Regions from separate parts of the Streptomyces flavalbus genome, predicted to be linked through region 2. Evidence: riboswitches for the same ligand, from Rfam matches in the RefSeq annotation. Region 2 holds a riboswitch; the other holds the start of a gene.
The links. A riboswitch is a leader RNA that binds a small molecule or an ion and turns the genes downstream of it on or off. The one in region 2 is predicted to bind glycine.

Region 1: another riboswitch for glycine. It lies ahead of gcvP (aminomethyl-transferring glycine dehydrogenase); the one in region 2 lies ahead of gcvT (glycine cleavage system aminomethyltransferase GcvT).

The regions. Positions count from the first base shown of each region.
Region 1 is NZ_JBHTEB010000001.1:1,169,352-1,179,394, reverse strand. Features, by position in the region: gene ACFQZ6_RS05150 (FHA domain-containing protein) at 1-656, shown strand, start outside; gene ftsR (transcriptional regulator FtsR) at 700-1,443, shown strand; gene ACFQZ6_RS05140 (bifunctional nuclease family protein) at 1,619-2,092, shown strand; gene ACFQZ6_RS05135 (MerR family transcriptional regulator) at 2,355-3,035, shown strand; gene ACFQZ6_RS05130 (DNA polymerase IV) at 3,129-4,493, shown strand; gene ACFQZ6_RS05125 (PRC-barrel domain-containing protein) at 4,725-5,066, opposite strand; glycine riboswitch at 5,217-5,312, shown strand; gene gcvP (aminomethyl-transferring glycine dehydrogenase) at 5,488-8,373, shown strand; gene ACFQZ6_RS05115 (ABC transporter ATP-binding protein) at 8,408-9,487, opposite strand; gene ACFQZ6_RS05110 (ABC transporter permease) at 9,484-10,043, opposite strand, start outside.
Region 2 is NZ_JBHTEB010000001.1:5,514,145-5,524,187, forward strand. Features, by position in the region: gene ACFQZ6_RS24880 (MerR family transcriptional regulator) at 1-536, shown strand, start outside; gene ACFQZ6_RS24885 (EF-hand domain-containing protein) at 591-803, shown strand; gene ACFQZ6_RS24890 (NADPH-dependent F420 reductase) at 962-1,606, shown strand; gene ACFQZ6_RS24895 (L-serine ammonia-lyase) at 1,629-2,996, opposite strand; gene glyA (serine hydroxymethyltransferase) at 3,076-4,329, opposite strand; gene gcvH (glycine cleavage system protein GcvH) at 4,344-4,724, opposite strand; gene gcvT (glycine cleavage system aminomethyltransferase GcvT) at 4,839-5,957, opposite strand; glycine riboswitch at 6,001-6,121, opposite strand; glycine riboswitch at 6,122-6,217, opposite strand; gene ACFQZ6_RS24915 (AAA family ATPase) at 6,403-7,062, shown strand; gene ACFQZ6_RS24920 (enhanced serine sensitivity protein SseB) at 7,128-7,895, shown strand; gene ACFQZ6_RS24925 (enhanced serine sensitivity protein SseB C-terminal domain-containing protein) at 8,006-8,830, shown strand; gene ACFQZ6_RS24930 (ABC transporter substrate-binding protein) at 9,080-10,043, shown strand, end outside.

The DNA.
Region 1 (10,043 bases), 4.3 Mb from region 2:
CCCAGGCCGCAGGCATAGGTTTCGGGCAACCGTCAGCCTCGAGTGCGGGTGGAGGGTTCTCCGGCGACCCGTACGCGTCCCAAGCCCCTGGGGGGCAGCCGCGGCAGGAGGATCCGTCCATGTCGGCGCTGGTGTGTACGAGGTGCGGTAACCGCAACGCGGAGAACAGCCGCTTCTGCTCCAACTGTGGCGCGCCGTTGCGGGCCGGGGCGGCGGCGGAGCGTCCGTCGGAGACGACGTCCACGATCTCGATCAGCGGGCTTGAGGCCTACGACGCCGAGGCGACCGGCCAGACGGCGGTGCCGATGCTCTCCCCGGAGGCGCAGGCGGCCGTCGACGCGCTGCCGCTGGGCTCGGCGCTGCTGGTCGTGCGCCGCGGGCCGAACTCGGGCAGCCGCTTCCTGCTGGACAGCGACCTGACCACGGCCGGGCGGCACCCGCAGAGCGACATCTTCCTGGACGACGTCACGGTCTCGCGCCGCCACGTGGAGTTCCGGCGCAGCCCCGACGGCTCGTTCACGGTCGCCGACGTGGGTTCGCTGAACGGTACGTACGTCAACCGCGAGCGGATCGACCAGGTCGCCCTGTCGAACGGCGACGAGGTCCAGATCGGCAAGTACCGACTGGTCTTCTACGCCAGCAGGCAGGGCATCTGACCCGCCCCCGGACCCGGTCCGGGGGAACTGCGAGGGAAGGTCCATGCTGCGATCACCGAGCGGCGGTGCCGGGCGCGGTACCGCCGCCACGGACAGTGGGCTGATGAGCATCGGCACGGTGCTGACCGTGCTGCGTGAGGAGTTCCCCGAGGTCACCATCTCCAAGATCCGGTTCCTGGAGGCGGAGGGGCTGATCGAGCCGCAGCGGACCCCCTCGGGTTACCGCAAGTTCAGCGCGGAGGACGTGGAGCGGCTCGGTCTGGTGCTGCGGATGCAGCGGGACCACTACCTTCCGCTCAAGGTGATCCGTGAGCACCTGGAGGCCCTGGAGCGCGGTGAGGCCGTTCCGCTTCCCGTGCTGGGCCAGCAGCGGCAGGGGGACGCGGAGGCCGCCCCTGAGGCCGCTGAGGGGCCCACGGCGGCCCGGATCGGGCGGACCGAGCTGCTGGCCGCCGCCGGGATCGACGAGGCGGAGCTGGCCGAGTGGGAGTCGTACGGGCTGATCTCCGCGCTGCCCGACGGGGCGTACGACGCCGAGGTGGTCACCGTGGCGGCGCTCGTCGCCGAGCTGGGGCGGTTCGGGATCGAGCCGCGGCACCTGCGGCTGATGAAGGCCGCGGCCGAGCGTGAGGCGGGGCTGGTGGACCAGGTGGTGGCGCCGCTGCGGCGGCACCGCAATCCGCAGACCAGGACGCACGCCGAGGCCCGTACGAGGGAGCTGGCGGGGCTGACGATGCGGCTGCACGCGGCGCTGGTGCGGACGGCGCTCGGGGTACGGCTGCCGTAAACGGGTGTAGCGGGTGTGCCGGGCGCATCGGGTGTGCCGGGTTGTGCTTGGTGCAGGTCCGGCGGGCGCGAGCAGGGGTTTCGGTGGGGTTCGACGGGGTTCGGGTGGGGTGAGTCCGGGCGGTCCATGGCGGCCCGACTACCCAAACGTCCCGGGCACGTCCTAGGGTTGCTGTGTGAACGAGCTCGATGTCGTAGGTGTCCGGGTCGAAATGCCCTCCAACCAACCGATCGTGCTCCTGCGCGAAGTGGGAGGCGACCGTTACCTCCCCATCTGGATCGGGCCGGGGGAGGCGACGGCGATCGCCTTCGCCCAGCAGGGCATGGCCCCCGCACGGCCGCTGACCCACGACCTGTTCAAGGACGTGCTGGAGGCCGTCGGCCAGGAACTGACCGAAGTACGCATCACGGACCTGCGTGAAGGGGTCTTCTACGCGGAGCTGGTCTTCGCCAGCGGTGTCGAGGTGAGCGCCCGGCCGTCCGACGCCATAGCGCTGGCCCTGCGTACCGGAACGCCGATCTACGGCAGCGACGGGGTCCTCGACGACGCCGGTATCGCGATTCCGGACGAGCAGGAGGACGAGGTGGAGAAGTTCCGCGAGTTCCTCGACCAGATCTCGCCGGAGGACTTCGGCACCAGCAGCCAGTGAGCCGCGCCGTCGGCCCGGCGGACCGGTGGTCCGCGCGGGTCGGCCTGGGGGGCGGTGACCGTTCGCGTTCTGGCATGTGCCGGGGGCCAGTGAGGCCGTCATGAGGCCCATCACGAGAGCATTCGGCTAGCCTTTCCCCGCGGTGGGGCACGGGAAACCACTCTTAGGGTGATTATCACTCGGCGTGCCGAGTGTGGCGATCGTTGACGCACCCTTGGTGACTGCCTACCGTCGAGAAGGCAGGTCAAGGACGGAGGTCGGCGTGAGAAGCAGCGGCGACGGTACGGCTGGGGGTGCCCCCGGACGCATTCCGGGGGAGAGCGGTCCGTACCCTCCCTCAAGCTCGCGGCTCCGCTCGAACGGGGGATATCCCCAGGTCCGGGCGGCCGATCACGCTGTGCAGCGCCCGTCGGCCGTGCCCAGCAGCGGAGGGGCGGCGTCCATGGCATCCGAAGAGATCGGCTATCGGGGCCCGACGGCGTGCGCCGCCGCCGGGATCACCTACCGGCAGCTCGACTACTGGGCCCGTACGGGGCTGGTGGAGCCGAGCGTGCGGCCCGCCCACGGGTCGGGGACGCAACGGCTCTACAGCTTCCGGGACGTCGTCGTCCTGAAGATCGTCAAGCGGTTCCTGGACACCGGGGTGTCCCTGCAGAACATCCGTAGCGCCGTACAGCACCTGCGGGAGCGCGGGTTCCGGGATCTTGAGCGGATGACGTTGATGAGCGACGGGGCGACGGTGTACGAGTGCACCTCGTCCGACGAGGTCCACGCGCTGCTCCAGGGCGGGCAGGGGATCTTCGGGATCGCGGTCGGCGTGGTGTGGCGGGACGTCGAGAACGCGCTGTCGCAGCTTCACGGGGAGCGGGTGGACACCGGGGAGACACTCGTCGGGCACAATCCGGCGGACGAGCTGGCGCGGCGGCGTAACCGGGCGGTGTGAGACGGGTCCGACGTGGGGCTCGCCGGGTCCGGCTGATCGGCTGCGCCGTGCGTGGGTGGGGCGTTGTCAGTGGTGTGAGGCAGCATCGGAGATGTGAGAACCGCGCCCACGATCCTGCATCTCGACATGGACGCCTTCTACGCCTCGGTGGAGCAGGCGTCGAAGCCGAGCCTGCGCGGGAAGGCCGTCATCGTGGGCGGGCTGGGGCCGCGCGGGGTGGTGGCCACCGCGTCGTACGAGGCCCGGGTTTTCGGGGTGCACTCCGCGATGCCCATGGCACAGGCGCGGCGGCTCGCGCCGAACGCCGCGTACCTCGTGCCGCGGTTCCAGCTCTACCGGGCGGTCAGCGAGCAGGTCATGGAGTTGCTGCGGGCGCTGTCGCCGCTGGTGGAGCCGCTCAGCCTGGATGAGGCGTTCGTCGACCTGGAGGCCGGGGGAGCGGCGTGGGACGAGGCGTCGGCGCGGCTGGTGGGGAGCGCGCTGCGGGCGGACATACGGCGGGTTACCGGGCTGACCGGGTCGGTGGGGCTCGCCGCGTCCAAGATGCTGGCGAAGATCGCCTCCGAGCAGGCCAAGCCCGATGGGCTGGTGGTGATCGAGCCCGGGAGCGAGCGGGCGCTGCTGGAGCCGATGCCGGTGCGGACGCTGCCGGGGGTGGGGCCCGCGACCGGTGACCATCTGCGGCGGGCCGGGATCACCACGGTGGGGGAGATCGCCGAGGCGGGTGAGGACGAGGTGGTCCGGCTGCTGGGGAAGGCGCACGGGCAGGCGCTGTACGCGATGGCGTTGGCGCGGGACGAGCGGGCGGTGGTGGCTGAGCGGGAGACCAAGTCCGTCTCGGTCGAGGACACGTATGACGTGGACATCCATGACCGGGTGCGGGTGGGGCTGGAGGTGCAGCGGCTCGCGGAGCGGTGTGTGCGGCGGTTGCGGGCGGCTGGGTTGTCCGGGCGGACGATCGTGTTGAAGGTGCGGCGGTACGACTTCTCGACGCTGACGCGGTCGGAGACGTTGCGGGGGCCGACGGATGACGCGGTGGTGGTGCGGGAGGCTGCCGCGCGGTTGCTGGAGGGGGTGGACACCACCGGGGGTGTGCGGTTGTTGGGGGTGGGGGTCAGTGGGCTTGCGGATTACACGCAGGAGGATTTGTTCGCGCAGGCGGTGGAGGGCGAGTCGGAGGAACGGGTGGGGGTCGAGGACGGGGAGCCGGAGGGGGAACGCGTGCGGCAGGAGGGGGAGGGGGGTGAGCGGCGGTGGGTGCCGGGGGCCGATGTGCGTCATGCGGAGTACGGGTACGGGTGGGTGCAGGGGAGTGGGGTGGGGCGGGTGACCGTGCGGTTTGAGACGCCGGGGTCCTTGCCTGGGCGGGTGCGGACGTTTCGGATCGGGGATCCGGAGTTGGTGGGGGTGGAGCCGTTGCCGCTGGTGCCGGGGGTAGTGCCGGGGGCGGTGCGGTGAGCGGCGTCGGTGGGGGCGCCGTCTAGGTGCTGGCCGGGGGTGGGGTGCGCGGCCCGGCGCTGCGGGGTGCCTCCCCCAAGCTCTTCGAGCAGGGGGTGCCCCCAGCGCCCACCCGTGCCGCCCCAGCGGCACGACTGCCCGCAGGCTAAGACGGGGGCGGGTCGGGTGGGGGCGCCTTGGCTGTGCGGCTGCCCGCAGGCTAGGCGGGTGGGGTGGACGGGCGGGCAGGGGTTACGCCTCGGCCTCCTCCGTGGGGGACGGGGTCGTGTCCATGGCGTAGTGGTGGTAGAGCTGGAGTTCCTGTTCGGGGGAGAGGTGGCGGCCTACGCCGAAGTCGGGGGCGTCCTTGATCAGGGCGCGGTCGAACGGGATGTGGAGGGCGCCTTCGACGAGTTCGCTGGGCTCCAGGGGGACGAAGGCGTCCCGGCTGAAGAGGCCGGTGCGTATGGCGGCCCATTCGGGGACGCCGGTGGCGTCGTCGAGGTAGACCTCGTCGATCGTGCCGATCTTGACGCCGTTGCGGTCGAACGCCTTGCGGCCGATCAGGTTGCGCGGATCGATGTCGGTCTGCACGGGCCCTCCAACTGGTCGCAAGTCAACCGTTACGGCGTGACTCGTAGCGGTCTGGGCGCTTTGCTCCGGTTACTACGAAAGAGCAGTTTGAGGAGGGCGGCCACTCGAAGACCCGGTCTTGTGCGCGCTGGTAGGCTGGCGGACGGCTGCTGACCCCGTGCGGGAGAGTCCTCCAGACACCATCGGAGGCGCCGAAGGAGCAAATCCTCCCCGGAATCTCTCAGGCCCACGTACCGCACGGACGAGGTCACTCTGGAAAGCAGGGCGGGTGTCGACGGCGTCCGCCCTCACCGACGGTGAAAGCCGGAGGCCCGCGGGCGTCCGGTGAAGCTCTCAGGTTGAGATGACAGAGGGGGAGGCCGTCGGGACACCCGTCTCGTGGTGTCCCCCGAAGGTCGTGTCAGACCATGGAGGCCTCCGTATGACCGCCCATCGCATTCCCCTCGCCGAGCTTGAGCGGGGCATCGCCTTCGAGCAGCGCCATATCGGACCCGACCAGGAAGCGCGGGCGAAGATGCTCGCGCAGGTCGGCTACGGCTCGCTCGACGAGTTGACCGCCGCCGCCGTGCCGGACGTGATCAAGAACGCCGAGTCGCTGGAGCTGCCGGAGGCGCGGAGCGAGGCCGAGGTGCTGGCCGAGCTGCGGTCGCTCGCCGAGCGCAACCAGGTGCTCGGTTCCATGATCGGGCTCGGTTACCACGGGACCTTCACGCCGCCGGTCATCCTCCGCAACGTGATGGAGAACCCGGCCTGGTACACGGCCTACACGCCCTACCAGCCGGAGATCTCTCAAGGACGGCTCGAGGCTCTACTGAACTTCCAGACCGTCGTCGCCGACCTCACCGGGCTGCCGACCTCCGGCGCCTCCCTGCTCGACGAGGGCACCGCCGCCGCCGAGGCGATGGCGCTGTCGCGGCGCATGGGCAAGAACAAGAAGGGCCTCTTCCTCGTCGACGCGGACGCCCTGCCGCAGACCATCGCCGTGATACAGACCCGCGCCGAGCCGACCGGCGTGGAGGTCGTCGTCGCCGACCTGAGCGACGGCATCCCGGCCGACGTGGCCGAGCGGGAGATCAACGGGGTGCTCCTGCAGTACCCCGGCGCCTCCGGTGCCGTAAGGGACCTCGCGCCCGTGATCGAGCGGGCCCATGAGCTGGGTGCCGTCGTCACCGTCGCCGCCGACCTGCTGGCGCTCACGCTGCTGAAGTCGCCGGGCGAGCTGGGCGCGGACATCGCTGTCGGCACGACCCAGCGGTTCGGTGTGCCGATGGGCTTCGGCGGGCCGCACGCCGGTTACATGGCCGTACAGGAGAAGTTCGCGCGCAGCCTGCCCGGGCGGCTCGTGGGGGTCTCCGTGGACGCCGACGGGCACAAGGCGTACCGGCTCGCGCTCCAGACCAGGGAGCAGCACATCCGGCGCGAGAAGGCCACCAGCAACATCTGCACCGCCCAGGTGCTGCTCGCCGTCATGGCCGGGATGTACGCCGTCTACCACGGGCCCGAGGGGCTGAGGGGCATCGCCGCGCGGACCCACCGGTACGCCGCCCTCCTCGCCGCGGGGCTCGTCGCCGGGGGCGTCGAGGTCGTGCACGGTTCCTTCTTCGACACCGTCACCGCGCGGGTCCCCGGGCGCGCCGGTGCCGTCGTGGAGGCCGCGCGGGACAACGGCGTCAACCTGCGGCTCGTCGACGCCGACCACGTCTCGGTCGCCTGCGACGAGACCACCACGCGGGCCCAGCTCACCGCCGTGTGGGACGCCTTCGGCGTCGAGGGTGACGTCGAGGCGCTGGACGCGGGGAGCGAGGACGCGCTGCCGGAGGCGCTGCTGCGGAGCGACGAGTTCCTGGCCCATCCGGTCTTCCACCAGCACCGGTCCGAGACGGCCATGCTGCGGTACCTGCGGCGGCTCGCCGATCGGGACTACGCGCTGGACCGGGGCATGATCCCGCTGGGCTCCTGCACCATGAAGCTCAACGCGACCACCGAGATGGAGCCGGTCACCTGGCCCGAGTTCGGGCAACTGCACCCGTTCGCGCCCGCCGAGCAGGCCGAGGGCTACCTCACGCTCATCCGTGAGCTGGAGGAGCGGCTCGCGGAGGTCACCGGGTACGACAAGGTCTCCCTCCAGCCCAACGCCGGGTCGCAGGGCGAGCTGGCCGGGCTGCTCGCCGTCCGCGGCTACCACCGGGCCAACGGGGACGAGCAGCGGACCGTGTGCCTGATCCCGTCCTCCGCGCACGGGACCAACGCCGCGAGCGCCGTCATGGCCGGGATGAAGGTCGTCGTCGTGAAGACCGCCGAGGACGGCGAGATCGACGTCGAGGACCTGCGGGCCAAGATCGAGCAGCACCGTGACGAGCTGGCGGTGCTGATGATCACGTACCCGTCCACGCACGGTGTGTTCGAGGAGCACGTCGCGGACATCTGCGCCCAGGTCCACGAGGCCGGTGGGCAGGTCTACGTCGACGGCGCCAACCTCAACGCGCTGGTCGGGCTCGCCAAGCCGGGGCACTTCGGCGGCGACGTCTCCCACCTGAACCTGCACAAGACGTTCTGCATCCCGCACGGCGGCGGCGGTCCCGGCGTCGGTCCGGTGGCCGTACGGTCGCACCTGGCGCCGTACCTGCCGAACCACCCGCTCCAGCCCGCCGCCGGTCCCGAGACGGGCGTGGGGCCCATCTCCGCGGCGCCCTGGGGCTCCGCGGGCATCCTGCCCATCTCCTGGGCGTACGTCCGGCTGATGGGCGGCGAGGGGCTCAAGCGGGCCACCCAGGTGGCCGTGCTCAGCGCCAACTACATCGCCAAGCGCCTTGAGCCGCACTTCCCGGTGCTCTACACCGGGCCGGGCGGGCTGGTCGCGCACGAGTGCATCATCGACCTGCGCCCGCTGACCAAGGCGACCGGCGTGAGCGTCGACGACGTCGCCAAGCGGCTCATCGACTACGGCTTCCACGCGCCGACGATGTCGTTCCCGGTGGCCGGGACGCTGATGATCGAGCCGACCGAGTCGGAGGACCTGGTCGAGCTGGACCGGTTCTGCGAGGCGATGATCGCCATCCGCGGGGAGATCGAGAAGGTCGGGGCCGGGGAGTGGCCCGCCGACGACAACCCGCTGCGGAACGCTCCGCACACCGCCGCCTCCGTGGGGGGCGAGTGGGAGCACGCCTACAGCCGGGAGGAAGCCGTGTTCCCGGGCGGGGTGTCCGTCGCGGACAAGTACTGGCCGCCGGTGCGCAGGATCGACCAGGCGTTCGGGGACCGGAACCTGGTGTGTTCCTGCCCGCCGCTGGACGCGTACGACGACTGAGGCCGGTTCTTCGGACGCACGCCTGCCGGGCAGGTCACGCCGGGTAGGCGTGCGTCTGGGACGCCTTCACCGTGGCCCAGACCTTCGCGCCCGGGTGCAGGTCCAGTTCCGCCGCCGCGATCGTCGTGAGGTCCGCCGTGAGGCTGACCTCGCCGTTCAGGGCGGCGCGGATCTGGTCGCCGTGGGTTTCCAGGCCCGTGACCTCGCAGTGCCAGAGGTTGCGGGCGCTGGAGCCGGTGGGGCGGTCGCGGTGGAGGGTGACCGCGTTCGGCGGGAAGGCGACGAACGCCGGGCCCGTGAGCTGCTCGGTGGTGGCGATGGCGGGGCCTTGCGCGCCGACGCGGACCGTGTGGCCGTCCGCCTCGCCCTGGTAGAGGTTCAGGCCGACCAACTGGGCGATGTAGTCGGTGCGCGGACGGCGGGCGATCTCGGCGGGCGTGCCCTCCTGGACGACCCGGCCGTCCTCGACCACCACCAGGCGGTCGGCCAGCACCATGGCGTCCAGCGGGTCGTGGGTGACGAGGACGGCGACCGCCTCGAAGTCCGCCAGGTGGCGGCGGAGCCCGGCGCGCACCTCCAGGCGGGTGCGGGCGTCCAGCGCGGCCAGGGGCTCGTCCAGCAGGAGCAGCCGGGGGCGGGTGGCCAGGGCGCGGGCGAGGGCCACGCGCTGCGCCTGGCCGCCGGAGAGCCGCCTCGGCTTGGCGTGGGCGTGGTCGGTGAGGCCCATGCGGGCCAGCCACTCGGCCGCCTGCGCGCGGGCCGCCGCCTTCGGCACGCCCTGGCAGCGCGGGCCGAAGGCCACGTTGTCCAGCGCCGACAGGTGCGGGAAGAGCAGGTAGTCCTGGAAGACGACGCCGACCGGGCGGGACTCCGGCGGTGTGCCGTCCAGCTCGGTGCCGTCGAGGCGCAGGTGCCCGCCGGTGAGCTGCGTGAGACCGGCGAGGGCGCGCAGGGCGGTGGTCTTGCCCGCGCCGTTGGGTCCGAGGAGCGCGACGACGTCGCCGGGGGCGGCGCCGAGCGCCACGTCCAGGTGGAAGGCGCCGCGGTCGACGACGAGGTGGGCGTCGAGGCCGCCGCGGAGGTCGGTCATGGGGTGCGCTTCCCTGGGTGTCATGACGGGGTCAGCCAGCGGTCGCGCAGGCCCGCCAGGACCGCGATGGACACGGCGAGCAGGACCAGGCTGAGGGCGATGGCGGCGGCGGGGTCGTTCTGGAGGGCGAGGTAGACCGCGAGCGGCATGGTCTGGGTGCGGCCCGGGAAGTTGCCCGCGAAGGTGATGGTCGCGCCGAACTCCCCGAGGGCGCGTGCCCAGGCGAGTACGGCACCGGCGGCGACGCCCGGCGCGATCAGCGGCAGGGTCACGCGCCGGAACGCGGTGAAGCGGGAGGCGCCGAGGGTGGTCGCGGCCTCCTCGTAGCGCGGGTCGGCGGCGCGCAGGGTGCCCTCGACGCTGATGACGAGGAACGGCATCGCCACGAACGTCTCCGCGAGGATCACGCCGGTGGTGGTGAACGGCAGGGTGACGCCGAACCAGGCGTCCAGCCACTGCCCGACGACGCCGTTGCGGCCGAGGGCGAGCAGCAGCGCCACGCCGCCGACCACCGGGGGCAGCACCAGCGGCAGGGTCACCAGCGCCCGCACCAGTCGGCGGCCGGGGAAGTCGGCGCGGG
Region 2 (10,043 bases):
CGGCCGCCGAACGGCGGCGGATCATGGACGAGTTCGCGGAGGAGGTGTTCCGCGACGTGGACGCCACCGTCGACCCGGACGTCGAGCACCGGCTGCGGCACACCGTCGTCGACCTGCCGGACGACCCCACCCCGCGGCGGGTCGACGCCTGGGTGGAACTGGCGGAGCTGGTGCGGGACCCGGGGTTCCGGGCCCGGATGCGGCAGATGGTGGAGTTCAACGCGCGGGGCCGCGGCCCGGACACCCCGCCGGGCGCCACGATGTGGTTCTTCAAGCGCCTGGTGGAGCTGGCCGGACGCGCCCGCGCGGAGGGCGTCGCGCCGGAGTCCGAGGAGGCGGAGCCGTTCCTCACCGAACTCCTCGGCCCGGACGCCGACCTGGCCGCCGTACGGGAACGCCTTGAGGCCACCTTCCACGCCGAGGCCAACCGCTACCGGGAGCTGATCGCCCTGGTCAACGGGCGTGAGCCGCAGCCCGCGCACGCCGAGGACTTCGCCTGGGTGGTCGCCGCACTGCGGTTCAGGACCGGCGGTTAATCTGATCACCGTCATCCAGACGGTCAGATTGACGGGATAAAAAGGGGCACATCGGTGGCGGACATCGAGGAAGCGCGCAGGCAGTTCGAGCGGATCGACACGGACGGGGACGGCGTCATCACCGCCGCCGAGTTCAAGACCGCCCTGGCGCAGGGCGGCGACTGGAACGTCACCGAGGCGGTCGCCGAGGCCGTCATCGCCGACCGCGACCTGAACGGCGACAAGGTGCTGTCGTTCGACGAGTTCTGGGCGCACCTGGACAAGTGACGCACGACGGAGGGGGCGCCCGGTGTCAGGGGCGCCCCCTCCCTTTTTCCCCGCCGGTCACCCGGATGCCGCACGCCCCGGAATAGCCCGCGCTGCCCCGGGGTTGACGCCCTTCACAAGCAGTGAATGCACATGCATCTACTCCGAAAGGGTCAGTCGTGAAGATCGGCATCATCGGCGCGGGCAACATCGGCGGCAACCTCACCCGGCGGCTCACCGCCCTCGGCCACGACGTCTCCGTGGCCAACTCGCGCGGCCCGCACACCCTCCAGGAGCTGGCGGCGGAGACGGGCGCGACCCCGGTACGGGCCGAGGAGGCCGCCCGGGGCGCGGAGGTCGTCGTGATCACCGTCCCGCTCAAGGCGGTGCCCGACCTCCCGCCGGGCCTGCTCAAGGAGGCCGCGGACGGCGTCGCGGTCATCGACACCAACAACTACTACCCGGCGCAGCGTGACGGCCGGATCAGCGGCATCGAGGACGAGGGCCTCACCGAGAGCCGCTGGGTCGAGCGGCAGATCGGCCACCCCGTGATCAAGGCGTTCAACGGCACCTACGCCCAGGACATCCTGGACCGCCACCGCCCGGTCGGCGCCCCCGACCGCATCGCCCTGCCCGTGGCGGGCGACGACGAGAACGCCAAGGCCAAGGTCCGCGCCCTCATCGAGGACCTCGGCTTCGACACCGTCGACGCGGGCACCATCGACGACTCCTGGCGCCAGCAGCCCGACACCCCCGTCTACGGCCTGCGCGGCGGCGTCACCGAGGTCGAGCGGGCCCTCGCGGAGGCGAAGCGGGACCGCTGACCGGGCGCGCGCCGAGCGGTGTTCAACACTCGATGATGTTCACCGCCAGCCCGCCCCGGGCCGTCTCCTTGTACTTGACGCTCATGTCGGCGCCGGTGTCCTTCATGGTCTTGATGACCTTGTCGAGGGAGACCTTGTGGGAGCCGTCGCCGCGCAGGGCCATGCGGGCGGCGGTGACCGCCTTCACCGCGGCCATGCCGTTGCGTTCGATGCAGGGGATCTGGACGAGGCCGCCGACCGGGTCGCAGGTGAGGCCGAGGTTGTGCTCCATGCCGATCTCGGCGGCGTTCTCGACCTGCTCCGGCGTGCCGCCCATCACCTCGGCGAGGGCGCCCGCGGCCATCGAGCAGGCGGAGCCGACCTCGCCCTGGCAGCCGACCTCGGCGCCGGAGATGGAGGCGTTCTCCTTGAAGAGCATCCCGATCGCGCCGGCGGCGAGGAGGAAGCGGACCACGCCCTCCTCGTCGGCGCCGGGGATGAAGTTGATGTAGTAGTGCAGGACCGCCGGGATGATGCCCGCCGCGCCGTTGGTGGGGGCGGTGACGACCCGGCCGCCCGCCGCGTTCTCCTCGTTCACCGCCATCGCGTAGAGGGTGATCCACTCCATGGCGTGCGCGAGCGGGTCGCCGTCGGCGCGGAGCTGGCGGGCCGTGACGGCGGCGCGGCGGCGTACCCGCAGGCCGCCCGGCAGGATGCCCTCGCGGGACATGCCGCGGTCCACGCACGCCCGCATCACCCGCCAGATCTCCAGCAGGCCCGCGCGGATCTCCTCCTCGGTGCGCCAGGCGCGCTCGTTCTCCAGCATCAGGGCGGAGATCGACAGGCCGGTCTCCTCGGTGAGCCGGAGCAGCTCGTCGCCGGTGCGGAAGGGGTACTTCAGGACCGTGTCGTCCAGCTTGATCCGGTCCGCGCCCACCGCGTCCTCGTCGACGACGAACCCGCCGCCCACCGAGTAGTACGTCTTCGACAGCAGCTCGGCGCCCGCGGCGTCGTACGCCCACAGCGTCATGCCGTTGGCGTGGTAGGGGAGCGCCTTGCGGCGGTGGAGCTTGAGATCCTTGTCGAAGTCGAAGGGGATCTCGTGCTCCGAGAGCAGACGCAGTCGCCGCCGCGTCCTGATCGCCTCGACCCGGTCGTCCGCCGTCTCCACGTCCACCGTGCGCGGCGAGGCGCCCTCCAGGCCGAGCAGCACCGCCTTGGGCGTGCCGTGGCCGTGGCCGGTGGCGCCGAGGGAGCCGTACAGCTCGGCGCGGACGGAGGCGACGGAGGGCAGCAGGCCCTCGTTGCGCAGGCGGCGGGCGAACATCCGGGCGGCCCGCATCGGGCCCACCGTGTGGGAGCTGGACGGGCCGATGCCGATCGAGAACAGGTCGAAGACCGAGATGGCCACGGTCACTCCTCAGGGGCGGGGCGGCGGCGCGTCCGGGGTCCGGGTCTCGGACCGGGCGCGCCGCCTGGGACTTACTTGGTCAGGCCGGGTACAGGGGGTGCTTGTCCGCCAGGGCCTTCACTCGGGACTTCAGGGACTCGACGTCGTAGGACGGCTTGAGCGCCTCCGCGATCACGTCCGCGACCTCCGCGAAGTCCTCGGCGGTGAAGCCGCGGGTCGCGAGGGCGGGCGTGCCGATCCGCAGTCCCGAGGTGACCATCGGGGGCCGCGGGTCGTTCGGGATGGCGTTGCGGTTGACGGTGATGCCGACCTCGTGGAGGCGGTCCTCGGCCTGCTGGCCGTCCAACTCGGAGTGGCGCAGGTCCACCAGGACCAGGTGCACGTCCGTGCCGCCGGACAGCACGTCCACGCCGACCGCCTTGACGTCGTCCCGCACCAGGCGCTCGGCGAGGATGCGGGCGCCGTCCAGGGTACGGCGCTGGCGCTCCTTGAAGTCCTCGCTGGCCGCGACCTTGAACGCGACCGCCTTCGCCGCGATCACATGCTCCAGCGGACCACCCTGCTGACCAGGGAAGACCGCGGAGTTGATCTTCTTGGCGAGGTCGGCCGTGGAGAGGATCACACCGCCGCGCGGACCGCCCAGGGTCTTGTGGGTGGTGGTCGTGACGACGTGCGCGTGCGGCACCGGGTTCGGGTGCAGCCCGGCCGCGACGAGGCCCGCGAAGTGCGCCATGTCGACCATCAGGTACGCGCCGACCTCGTCCGCGATCCGGCGGAACGCGGCGAAGTCGAGCTGGCGCGGGTAGGCCGACCAGCCCGCCACGATCAGCTTCGGCCTGCTCTCCTTGGCCAGCTTCTCGACCTCGGCCATGTCGACCCGGCCGTCCTCGCCGACGTGGTAGGCGACCACGTCGTAGAGCTTGCCGGAGAAGTTGATCTTCATGCCGTGGGTCAGGTGCCCGCCGTGCGCGAGGTTCAGGCCCATGATCGTGTCGCCGGGCTTCAGCAGCGCGAACATCGCCGCCGCGTTGGCCTGCGCGCCCGAGTGCGGCTGCACGTTGGCGTGCTCGGCGCCGAACAGCTCCTTGACCCGGTCGATGGCGATCTGCTCGACCACGTCGACGTGCTCACAGCCGCCGTAGTAGCGGCGGCCCGGGTAGCCCTCGGCGTACTTGTTGGTGAGGACCGAGCCCTGCGCCTCCATCACCGCGACGGGCGCGAAGTTCTCGGAGGCGATCATCTCCAGCGTGGACTGCTGGCGGTGCAGCTCGGCGTCGACCGCGGCGGCGACCGCCGGGTCCAGCTCGTGCAGGGGGGTGTTGAGGACAGACATCCGGATACGACTCCTCAGCCCGCGGTGTGCGCGGCGTACTCGTCGGCGGAGAGCAGGTCGGCGGGCTCGTCGGAGACCCGTACCTTGAACAGCCAGCCGCCCTCGAAGGGGGCCGAGTTCACCAGCGACGGGTCGTTCACCACGTCGTCGTTGACCTCGGTGACCTCACCGGACACCGGCGAGTACAGGTCGCTGACCGACTTCGTCGACTCCAGCTCGCCGCAGGTCTCACCCGCGGTCACCGTGGAGCCCACGTCGGGGAGCTGGGCGTAGACGACGTCGCCGAGCGCGTTGGCCGCGAACTCGGTGATGCCGACCGTCGAGACGCCGTCCTCGGCGGCCGACAGCCACTCGTGCTCCTTGCTGTAACGAAGCTGCTTGGGGTGGTTGCTCATGGCCTGAATTCTCCTGTACGAGGGTGAGTGCTGATGATGAGGGGGACTGCTGGCGGCGCTGGTGAGCAGGCCGGACACGTGCACGTCCAGCCAACGGTCCGACGCCCGGTGTGTCTACTTCCGGCGCTTGTAGAACGGCAGCGCCACAACCTCGTACGGCTCGTGGCTGCCTCGAATGTCCACGCCGACCCCGGCCGTGCCCGGCGCCGCGTGCGCCGCGTCGACGTACGCCATCGCGATCGGCCTGCCGAGGGTGGGGGAGGGGGCGCCCGAGGTGACCTCGCCGATCACCGCGCCGTCGGCGACGACCGGGTACCCGGCGCGCGGCACCCGGCGGCCCTCGGCGACCAGGCCGACCAGGACGCGCGGCGGGTTGGCCGCGGCCCGCTCCGCCGCCTGGGCCAGCGCCGTACGCCCGACGAAGTCGCCCTCCTTCTCGAACTTCACCACCCGGCCGAGACCGGCGTCGAAGGGCGTCAGGGACGTGGTCAGCTCGTTGCCGTACAGCGGCATACCCGCCTCCAGGCGCAGCGTGTCCCGGCAGGACAGCCCGCACGGCACCAGACCGGCCGCCTCGCCCGCCTTGGTCAGCGCCTGCCACAGCTCCACCGCGTGCTCCGGCCGCACGAACAGCTCGAAGCCGTCCTCACCGGTGTACCCCGTGCGCGCGATCAGCGCCGGGACGCCCGCGACCGTGCCGGGCAGCCCGGCGTAGTACTTCAGGCCGTCCAGGTCGGCGTCGGTCAGCGACTTCACGATCGCCGGGGACTCGGGGCCCTGCACGGCGAGCAGCGCGTAGGCGTCCCGGTCGTCGCGCACCTCGGCGTCGAAGCCCGCGGCGCGCCCGGTCAGCGCGTCCAGCACCACCTGGGCGTTGGAGGCGTTGGCCACGACCATGTACTCGGTCTCGGCCAGCCGGTAGACGATCAGGTCGTCCAGGATGCCGCCGTCCTCCTGGCAGATCATGGTGTAGCGGGCCCGGCCGACGCCGACGGAGGCGATGTTGCCGACGAGCGCGTAGTTCAGCAGGGCCGCGGCCTGCGGACCGGTCACCGTGATCTCGCCCATGTGGGAGAGGTCGAACAGCCCGGCCCGCGTGCGCACGGCGTTGTGCTCGTCGCGCTCGGAGCCGTAGCGCAGCGGCATGTCCCAGCCCGCGAAGTCGGTCATGGTGGCGCCCAGCGCGCGGTGCACGGCGTCCAGCGCGGTACGGCGGGGTTCGGTACTGCTCATCGGTCGGTCGTCTCCCAGGGCATGACGGCGGGGGCGAGGTCGGTCCTCCCCATCTGTCATCGGAACCTGAGAGGTTCGTCATGACCGCGCGCGAGCGGCGCGTACGACATGACTTGCACCTTGGGTGGGGCCACCGGCAGGGGCGGCCCGCTTTTCAGATGTGCCTCGCCCGCGCGGTAACGGGGCCTGAGAGATTCAAGGGAGGGACTTGCTCCTTCGGCGCCCCAGCGGCTGGCTGGGGACTCTCCCGCGCGGATTCAAACGGCCGGTATGCAGTTGGCGGGCACATCATTGCACGCATCGACCCCGGGCGGCAGGGGGAACCGGTGCGCAGCGCTCTGTAGCGGGCTTGTTGCGGGAAGCGCACGAAAACTGGGGAGACCCAGTATTACCTTCGCTTTACAGTCGACGGGCGGGAGCACGTGAACCGCCCACGGGGAGGACGATCACGGTGAACAGGACCACGGCGGCGTACGCCACCACCTCGGGTCCCGCACTGCCCGGACAGGCCACCGCCCCCGCACTGCCCGCACCCGTCGTCCGCGACCTGCGCGAGCGCGGCGGCCGCAGCCCGCACGCCCTGCTCTTCGGCCCCCGCGACCTCGTCGTCGTCACCGGCCTGCCCGGCAGCGGCAAGTCCACCCTGATGCGCCGCACGGTCCGCGCCACGCGCATCGACTCCCAGGACGCCCGCGACCGCTGGGAGAGCCGTACGCCGTCCTGGTTGCCGTACGCCGTCTACCGCCCCCTCGTCCGCGCCGCGCACTACGCCGGGCTGCGCCGCGCCCTGCGCCGTGGGGAGGCCGTCGTCGTGCACGACTGCGGCACCCAGGCGTGGGTGCGTGGCTGGCTGGCCCGCGCCGCCCGTCGCCGGGGCGGCGCCCTGCACCTGGTCATGCTCGACGTCACCCCGCGCGAGGCCCTCGCGGGCCAGCGCGAACGCGGGCGCGGCGTCTCCCGGTACGCGTTCCTGCGCCACCGCGGCGCCGCCGCCCGGCTGCTGCGCCGGGTGGAGCGCGGCGAACTGCCCGACGGCTGCGGCTCGGCGGTCCTCCTTGACCGGGACGCGGCGAACGCGCTGCGCCGCATCGGCTTCACCGGGTGAGGGACCGCACGACGGGTGCCGCTAGCCTTTCCAGCCACACGGCAGTACGGAGCAGGCGGTAACAGATGGACATCCCGGCGCAGGCGCACCCCCATCCGCACGGCGGATGGCCCGGCAACGAACTGGAGGAGGTGCTCTCCGCCTCCCTCGGCGTGCCCTCGGCGGGGGCCCGCATCGTCGAGGTCCTCGGCCGCAGCTCCCTGTGGGTGCCGCTGCCCAACGGCGGGGGTCCGCACAGTGGCCCCCTCGACCTGCCCACCCTGGAGATCGACGGCCAGGCGTACGTCCCCGTCTTCAGCTCCGAGGAGCAGCTCCGCCAGGTCACCGGTGCGCACATGTCGTTCACCGTCGCCCCCGCCGTGGAGTTCGCCCGCGGGCTGCCGCCGCAGGTCGGCCTCGCCGTCAACCCGGACGGCGTGGTCGGCGTCCCGCTGCCGCCGCAGGCCGTGGCCGAGCTGTGCCGGGCCGGGCGCACCCCGCTCGACGGCTTCGCCAGCGGCGGCCGGGTCCGGCTCTTCGAGCCCGACTGGCAGGACGACCCCGTCGACTTCCTCGCCGCCGCGTCCGCCGAGTTCGAGGCCACCGGCGTCGTCCGCACCGCCCGCCGCTGCCTCGCCGCCGTCGAGACCGGCGATCCGGTGATGTTCGTCGGCGTCGAACTCTCCCAGTGGGAGGGCGACCTCCGCCTGCGCCCCATGGACGCCCTCGGCCGCGCCCTCGGCCGGACCCCCGTCAAGTGGCCGGTCAACCTGGTCCTGATGGACGTCTCCGACGACCCCGTCATCACCTGGCTGAGGGAAAAGGTCCGGCCGTTCTATACAACGGGTCAGTAGCCGCGCCGGGCCGGACGGCCAACCCGCGCACGCCCCGGCCCCGCACCGCCGTCGGAGGCTTACGCTAGGGTCACAAGCTGAATCGGCGTTGTACAGAGGGGCGTAAAAAGGTGAGCGCTGGCACCGCCGCGGCCGGTCAGGTCGAGCACATGCTGCGCCAGGTGACACCCGGGCGCTACGACGCCTACGAGGCCCTCCTGCGCGCCCTCGCCACCCCCTCCACCGGCCGGATCTGGATGCTCCTGTGGCACGGCCAGTCCGGTTCCCCGGACGCCCAGTACGGCAACATGGACGTCGACGGCTTCGGCTACGCCCCGTGCGTCACCTCCGCACAGGAGCTGTCGGCCAGCGGCTGGAACCGTTCGTACGAGGTCATCGACGGCATCGACGTCGCCCGCGCCCTCTACCCCGACCACTGCGGACTGTGGCTGAATCCGCACGCCCCCGGCGGCGGCGTCGGCGTGCCGTGGCTGGATCTGCGCCGGATCGCCACCGGCCTGGACCGCCAGCCCGCCGGACCCCTGAGACTGTCCGAGCCCGGCATCGAGGTCCCGCAGTTCTACGCCCTGCTCGCGCAGAACGCCCACCGCACCCCCGCCGTCCGCTCGCTGCGCCGCGCCTGGGTGCAGCCCGCGCTCGGCGCGCCGTACCTCGCCATCGGCCTGGACGTGTACGACACCTCGCCGCCCGCCGTGGACGCGGTGCGCGCGATGATGCGGCAGTCCGTCAGCGCCGTACCGGACGGACTCCCCGTCTCCACCGTCGCGCTCTCCGACGAGCACGACCCGGTCGCGATGTGGATGCGGGCCAACGCCCGTCCGTTCTACGACCGCGAGGCGCACGCCGCCCCGTCCGCGCCCGCCCCGGTCAGCGGCTACGGCTACCCGCCCACCCCCGGCCACCAGCCCGGCGCGACGGCCCCGCACGCTTACTGAGCGCAGTCGCCCCATCACCTCTGGCCTGCGCAAACGCACTTGGCGGACGGGCCCTGAACTGCTGGGTGTATCAGGCAAGTTAACTTTCGCACCCGCGATGTACCAGTACTCTCCGATTTATCGACTGTTCAGATCTCGACTAGGTATCACCGCTATGCGGACTGTTCTCCGCGGCCCGTCGCGGTCTGTAGTGTTCTGGCGGTCAGTAGTGCATTCCCTTTTTCCAGCGGAACCCGGAGTGTCCTCCCTATGCGCATACCCAGATCCCGTGCCGCCAGGGCGATCACGGCCGCGTTGGCGGTCGGTCTGATCGTCACCGGCTGCGCCAGTGAGCGAGACGAGGAAGACAGCAGCGGTGCCAAGGACACGTTCGTGTTCGGTGCCCCAGGCGACCCCAGCTCGCTCGACCCGGCGCTCGCGAGCGACGGCGAGACCTTCCGCGTCACGCGGCAGGCCTTCGAGGCTCTGCTGGAGCACGAGTCGGGCGGCAGCAAGCTCGTCGGCGGCCTCGCCGAGAGCTGGGAGAGCAACCCCGAGGGCACGGTCTGGACCTTCAAGCTCCGCAAGGGCGTGAAGTTCCACGACGGCGAGACGTTCAACGCCGCGGCGGTCTGCACGAACTACGACCACTGGTTCAACTGGAAGGGCACCTACCAGTCCAGCGCGGTCTCGTACTACTGGCAGACCATCATGGGCGGCTTCGCGAAGAACGAGGACAAGGAGACGCCCGAGGCGAACTACAAGTCCTGCACCGCGAAGGACGACAACACCGCCGTCATCGAGGTCAAGGAGCCCTCCGCCAACCTCCCCGGCGGCTTCTCCCTGCAGGCCCTGGCGATCCACTCGCCGAAGGCCATCGCGGAGTACGAGAAGCAGGAGGCGACCGCCAAGGGCGACGCCATCACGTACCCCAAGTACAGCCAGGAGGCCGGCACGGTCGCCGGTACCGGCCCGTACAAGATCGCCAAGTGGAACAAGGGCAACAAGGAAGTCACCCTGACCCGCTTCGACGACTACTGGGGTGAGAAGGCCAAGGTCAAGAACCTGGTCATCCGCACCATCGACACCGAGGACGGCCGCCGCCAGGCCCTCCAGGCCGGTGACATCGACGGCTACGACCTGGTCGCGCCCGCCGACGTCAAGACCCTGGAGAACGACGGCTTCAAGGTCCCGACGCGTGACGTCTTCAACCTCTTCTACGTCGGCATGACGC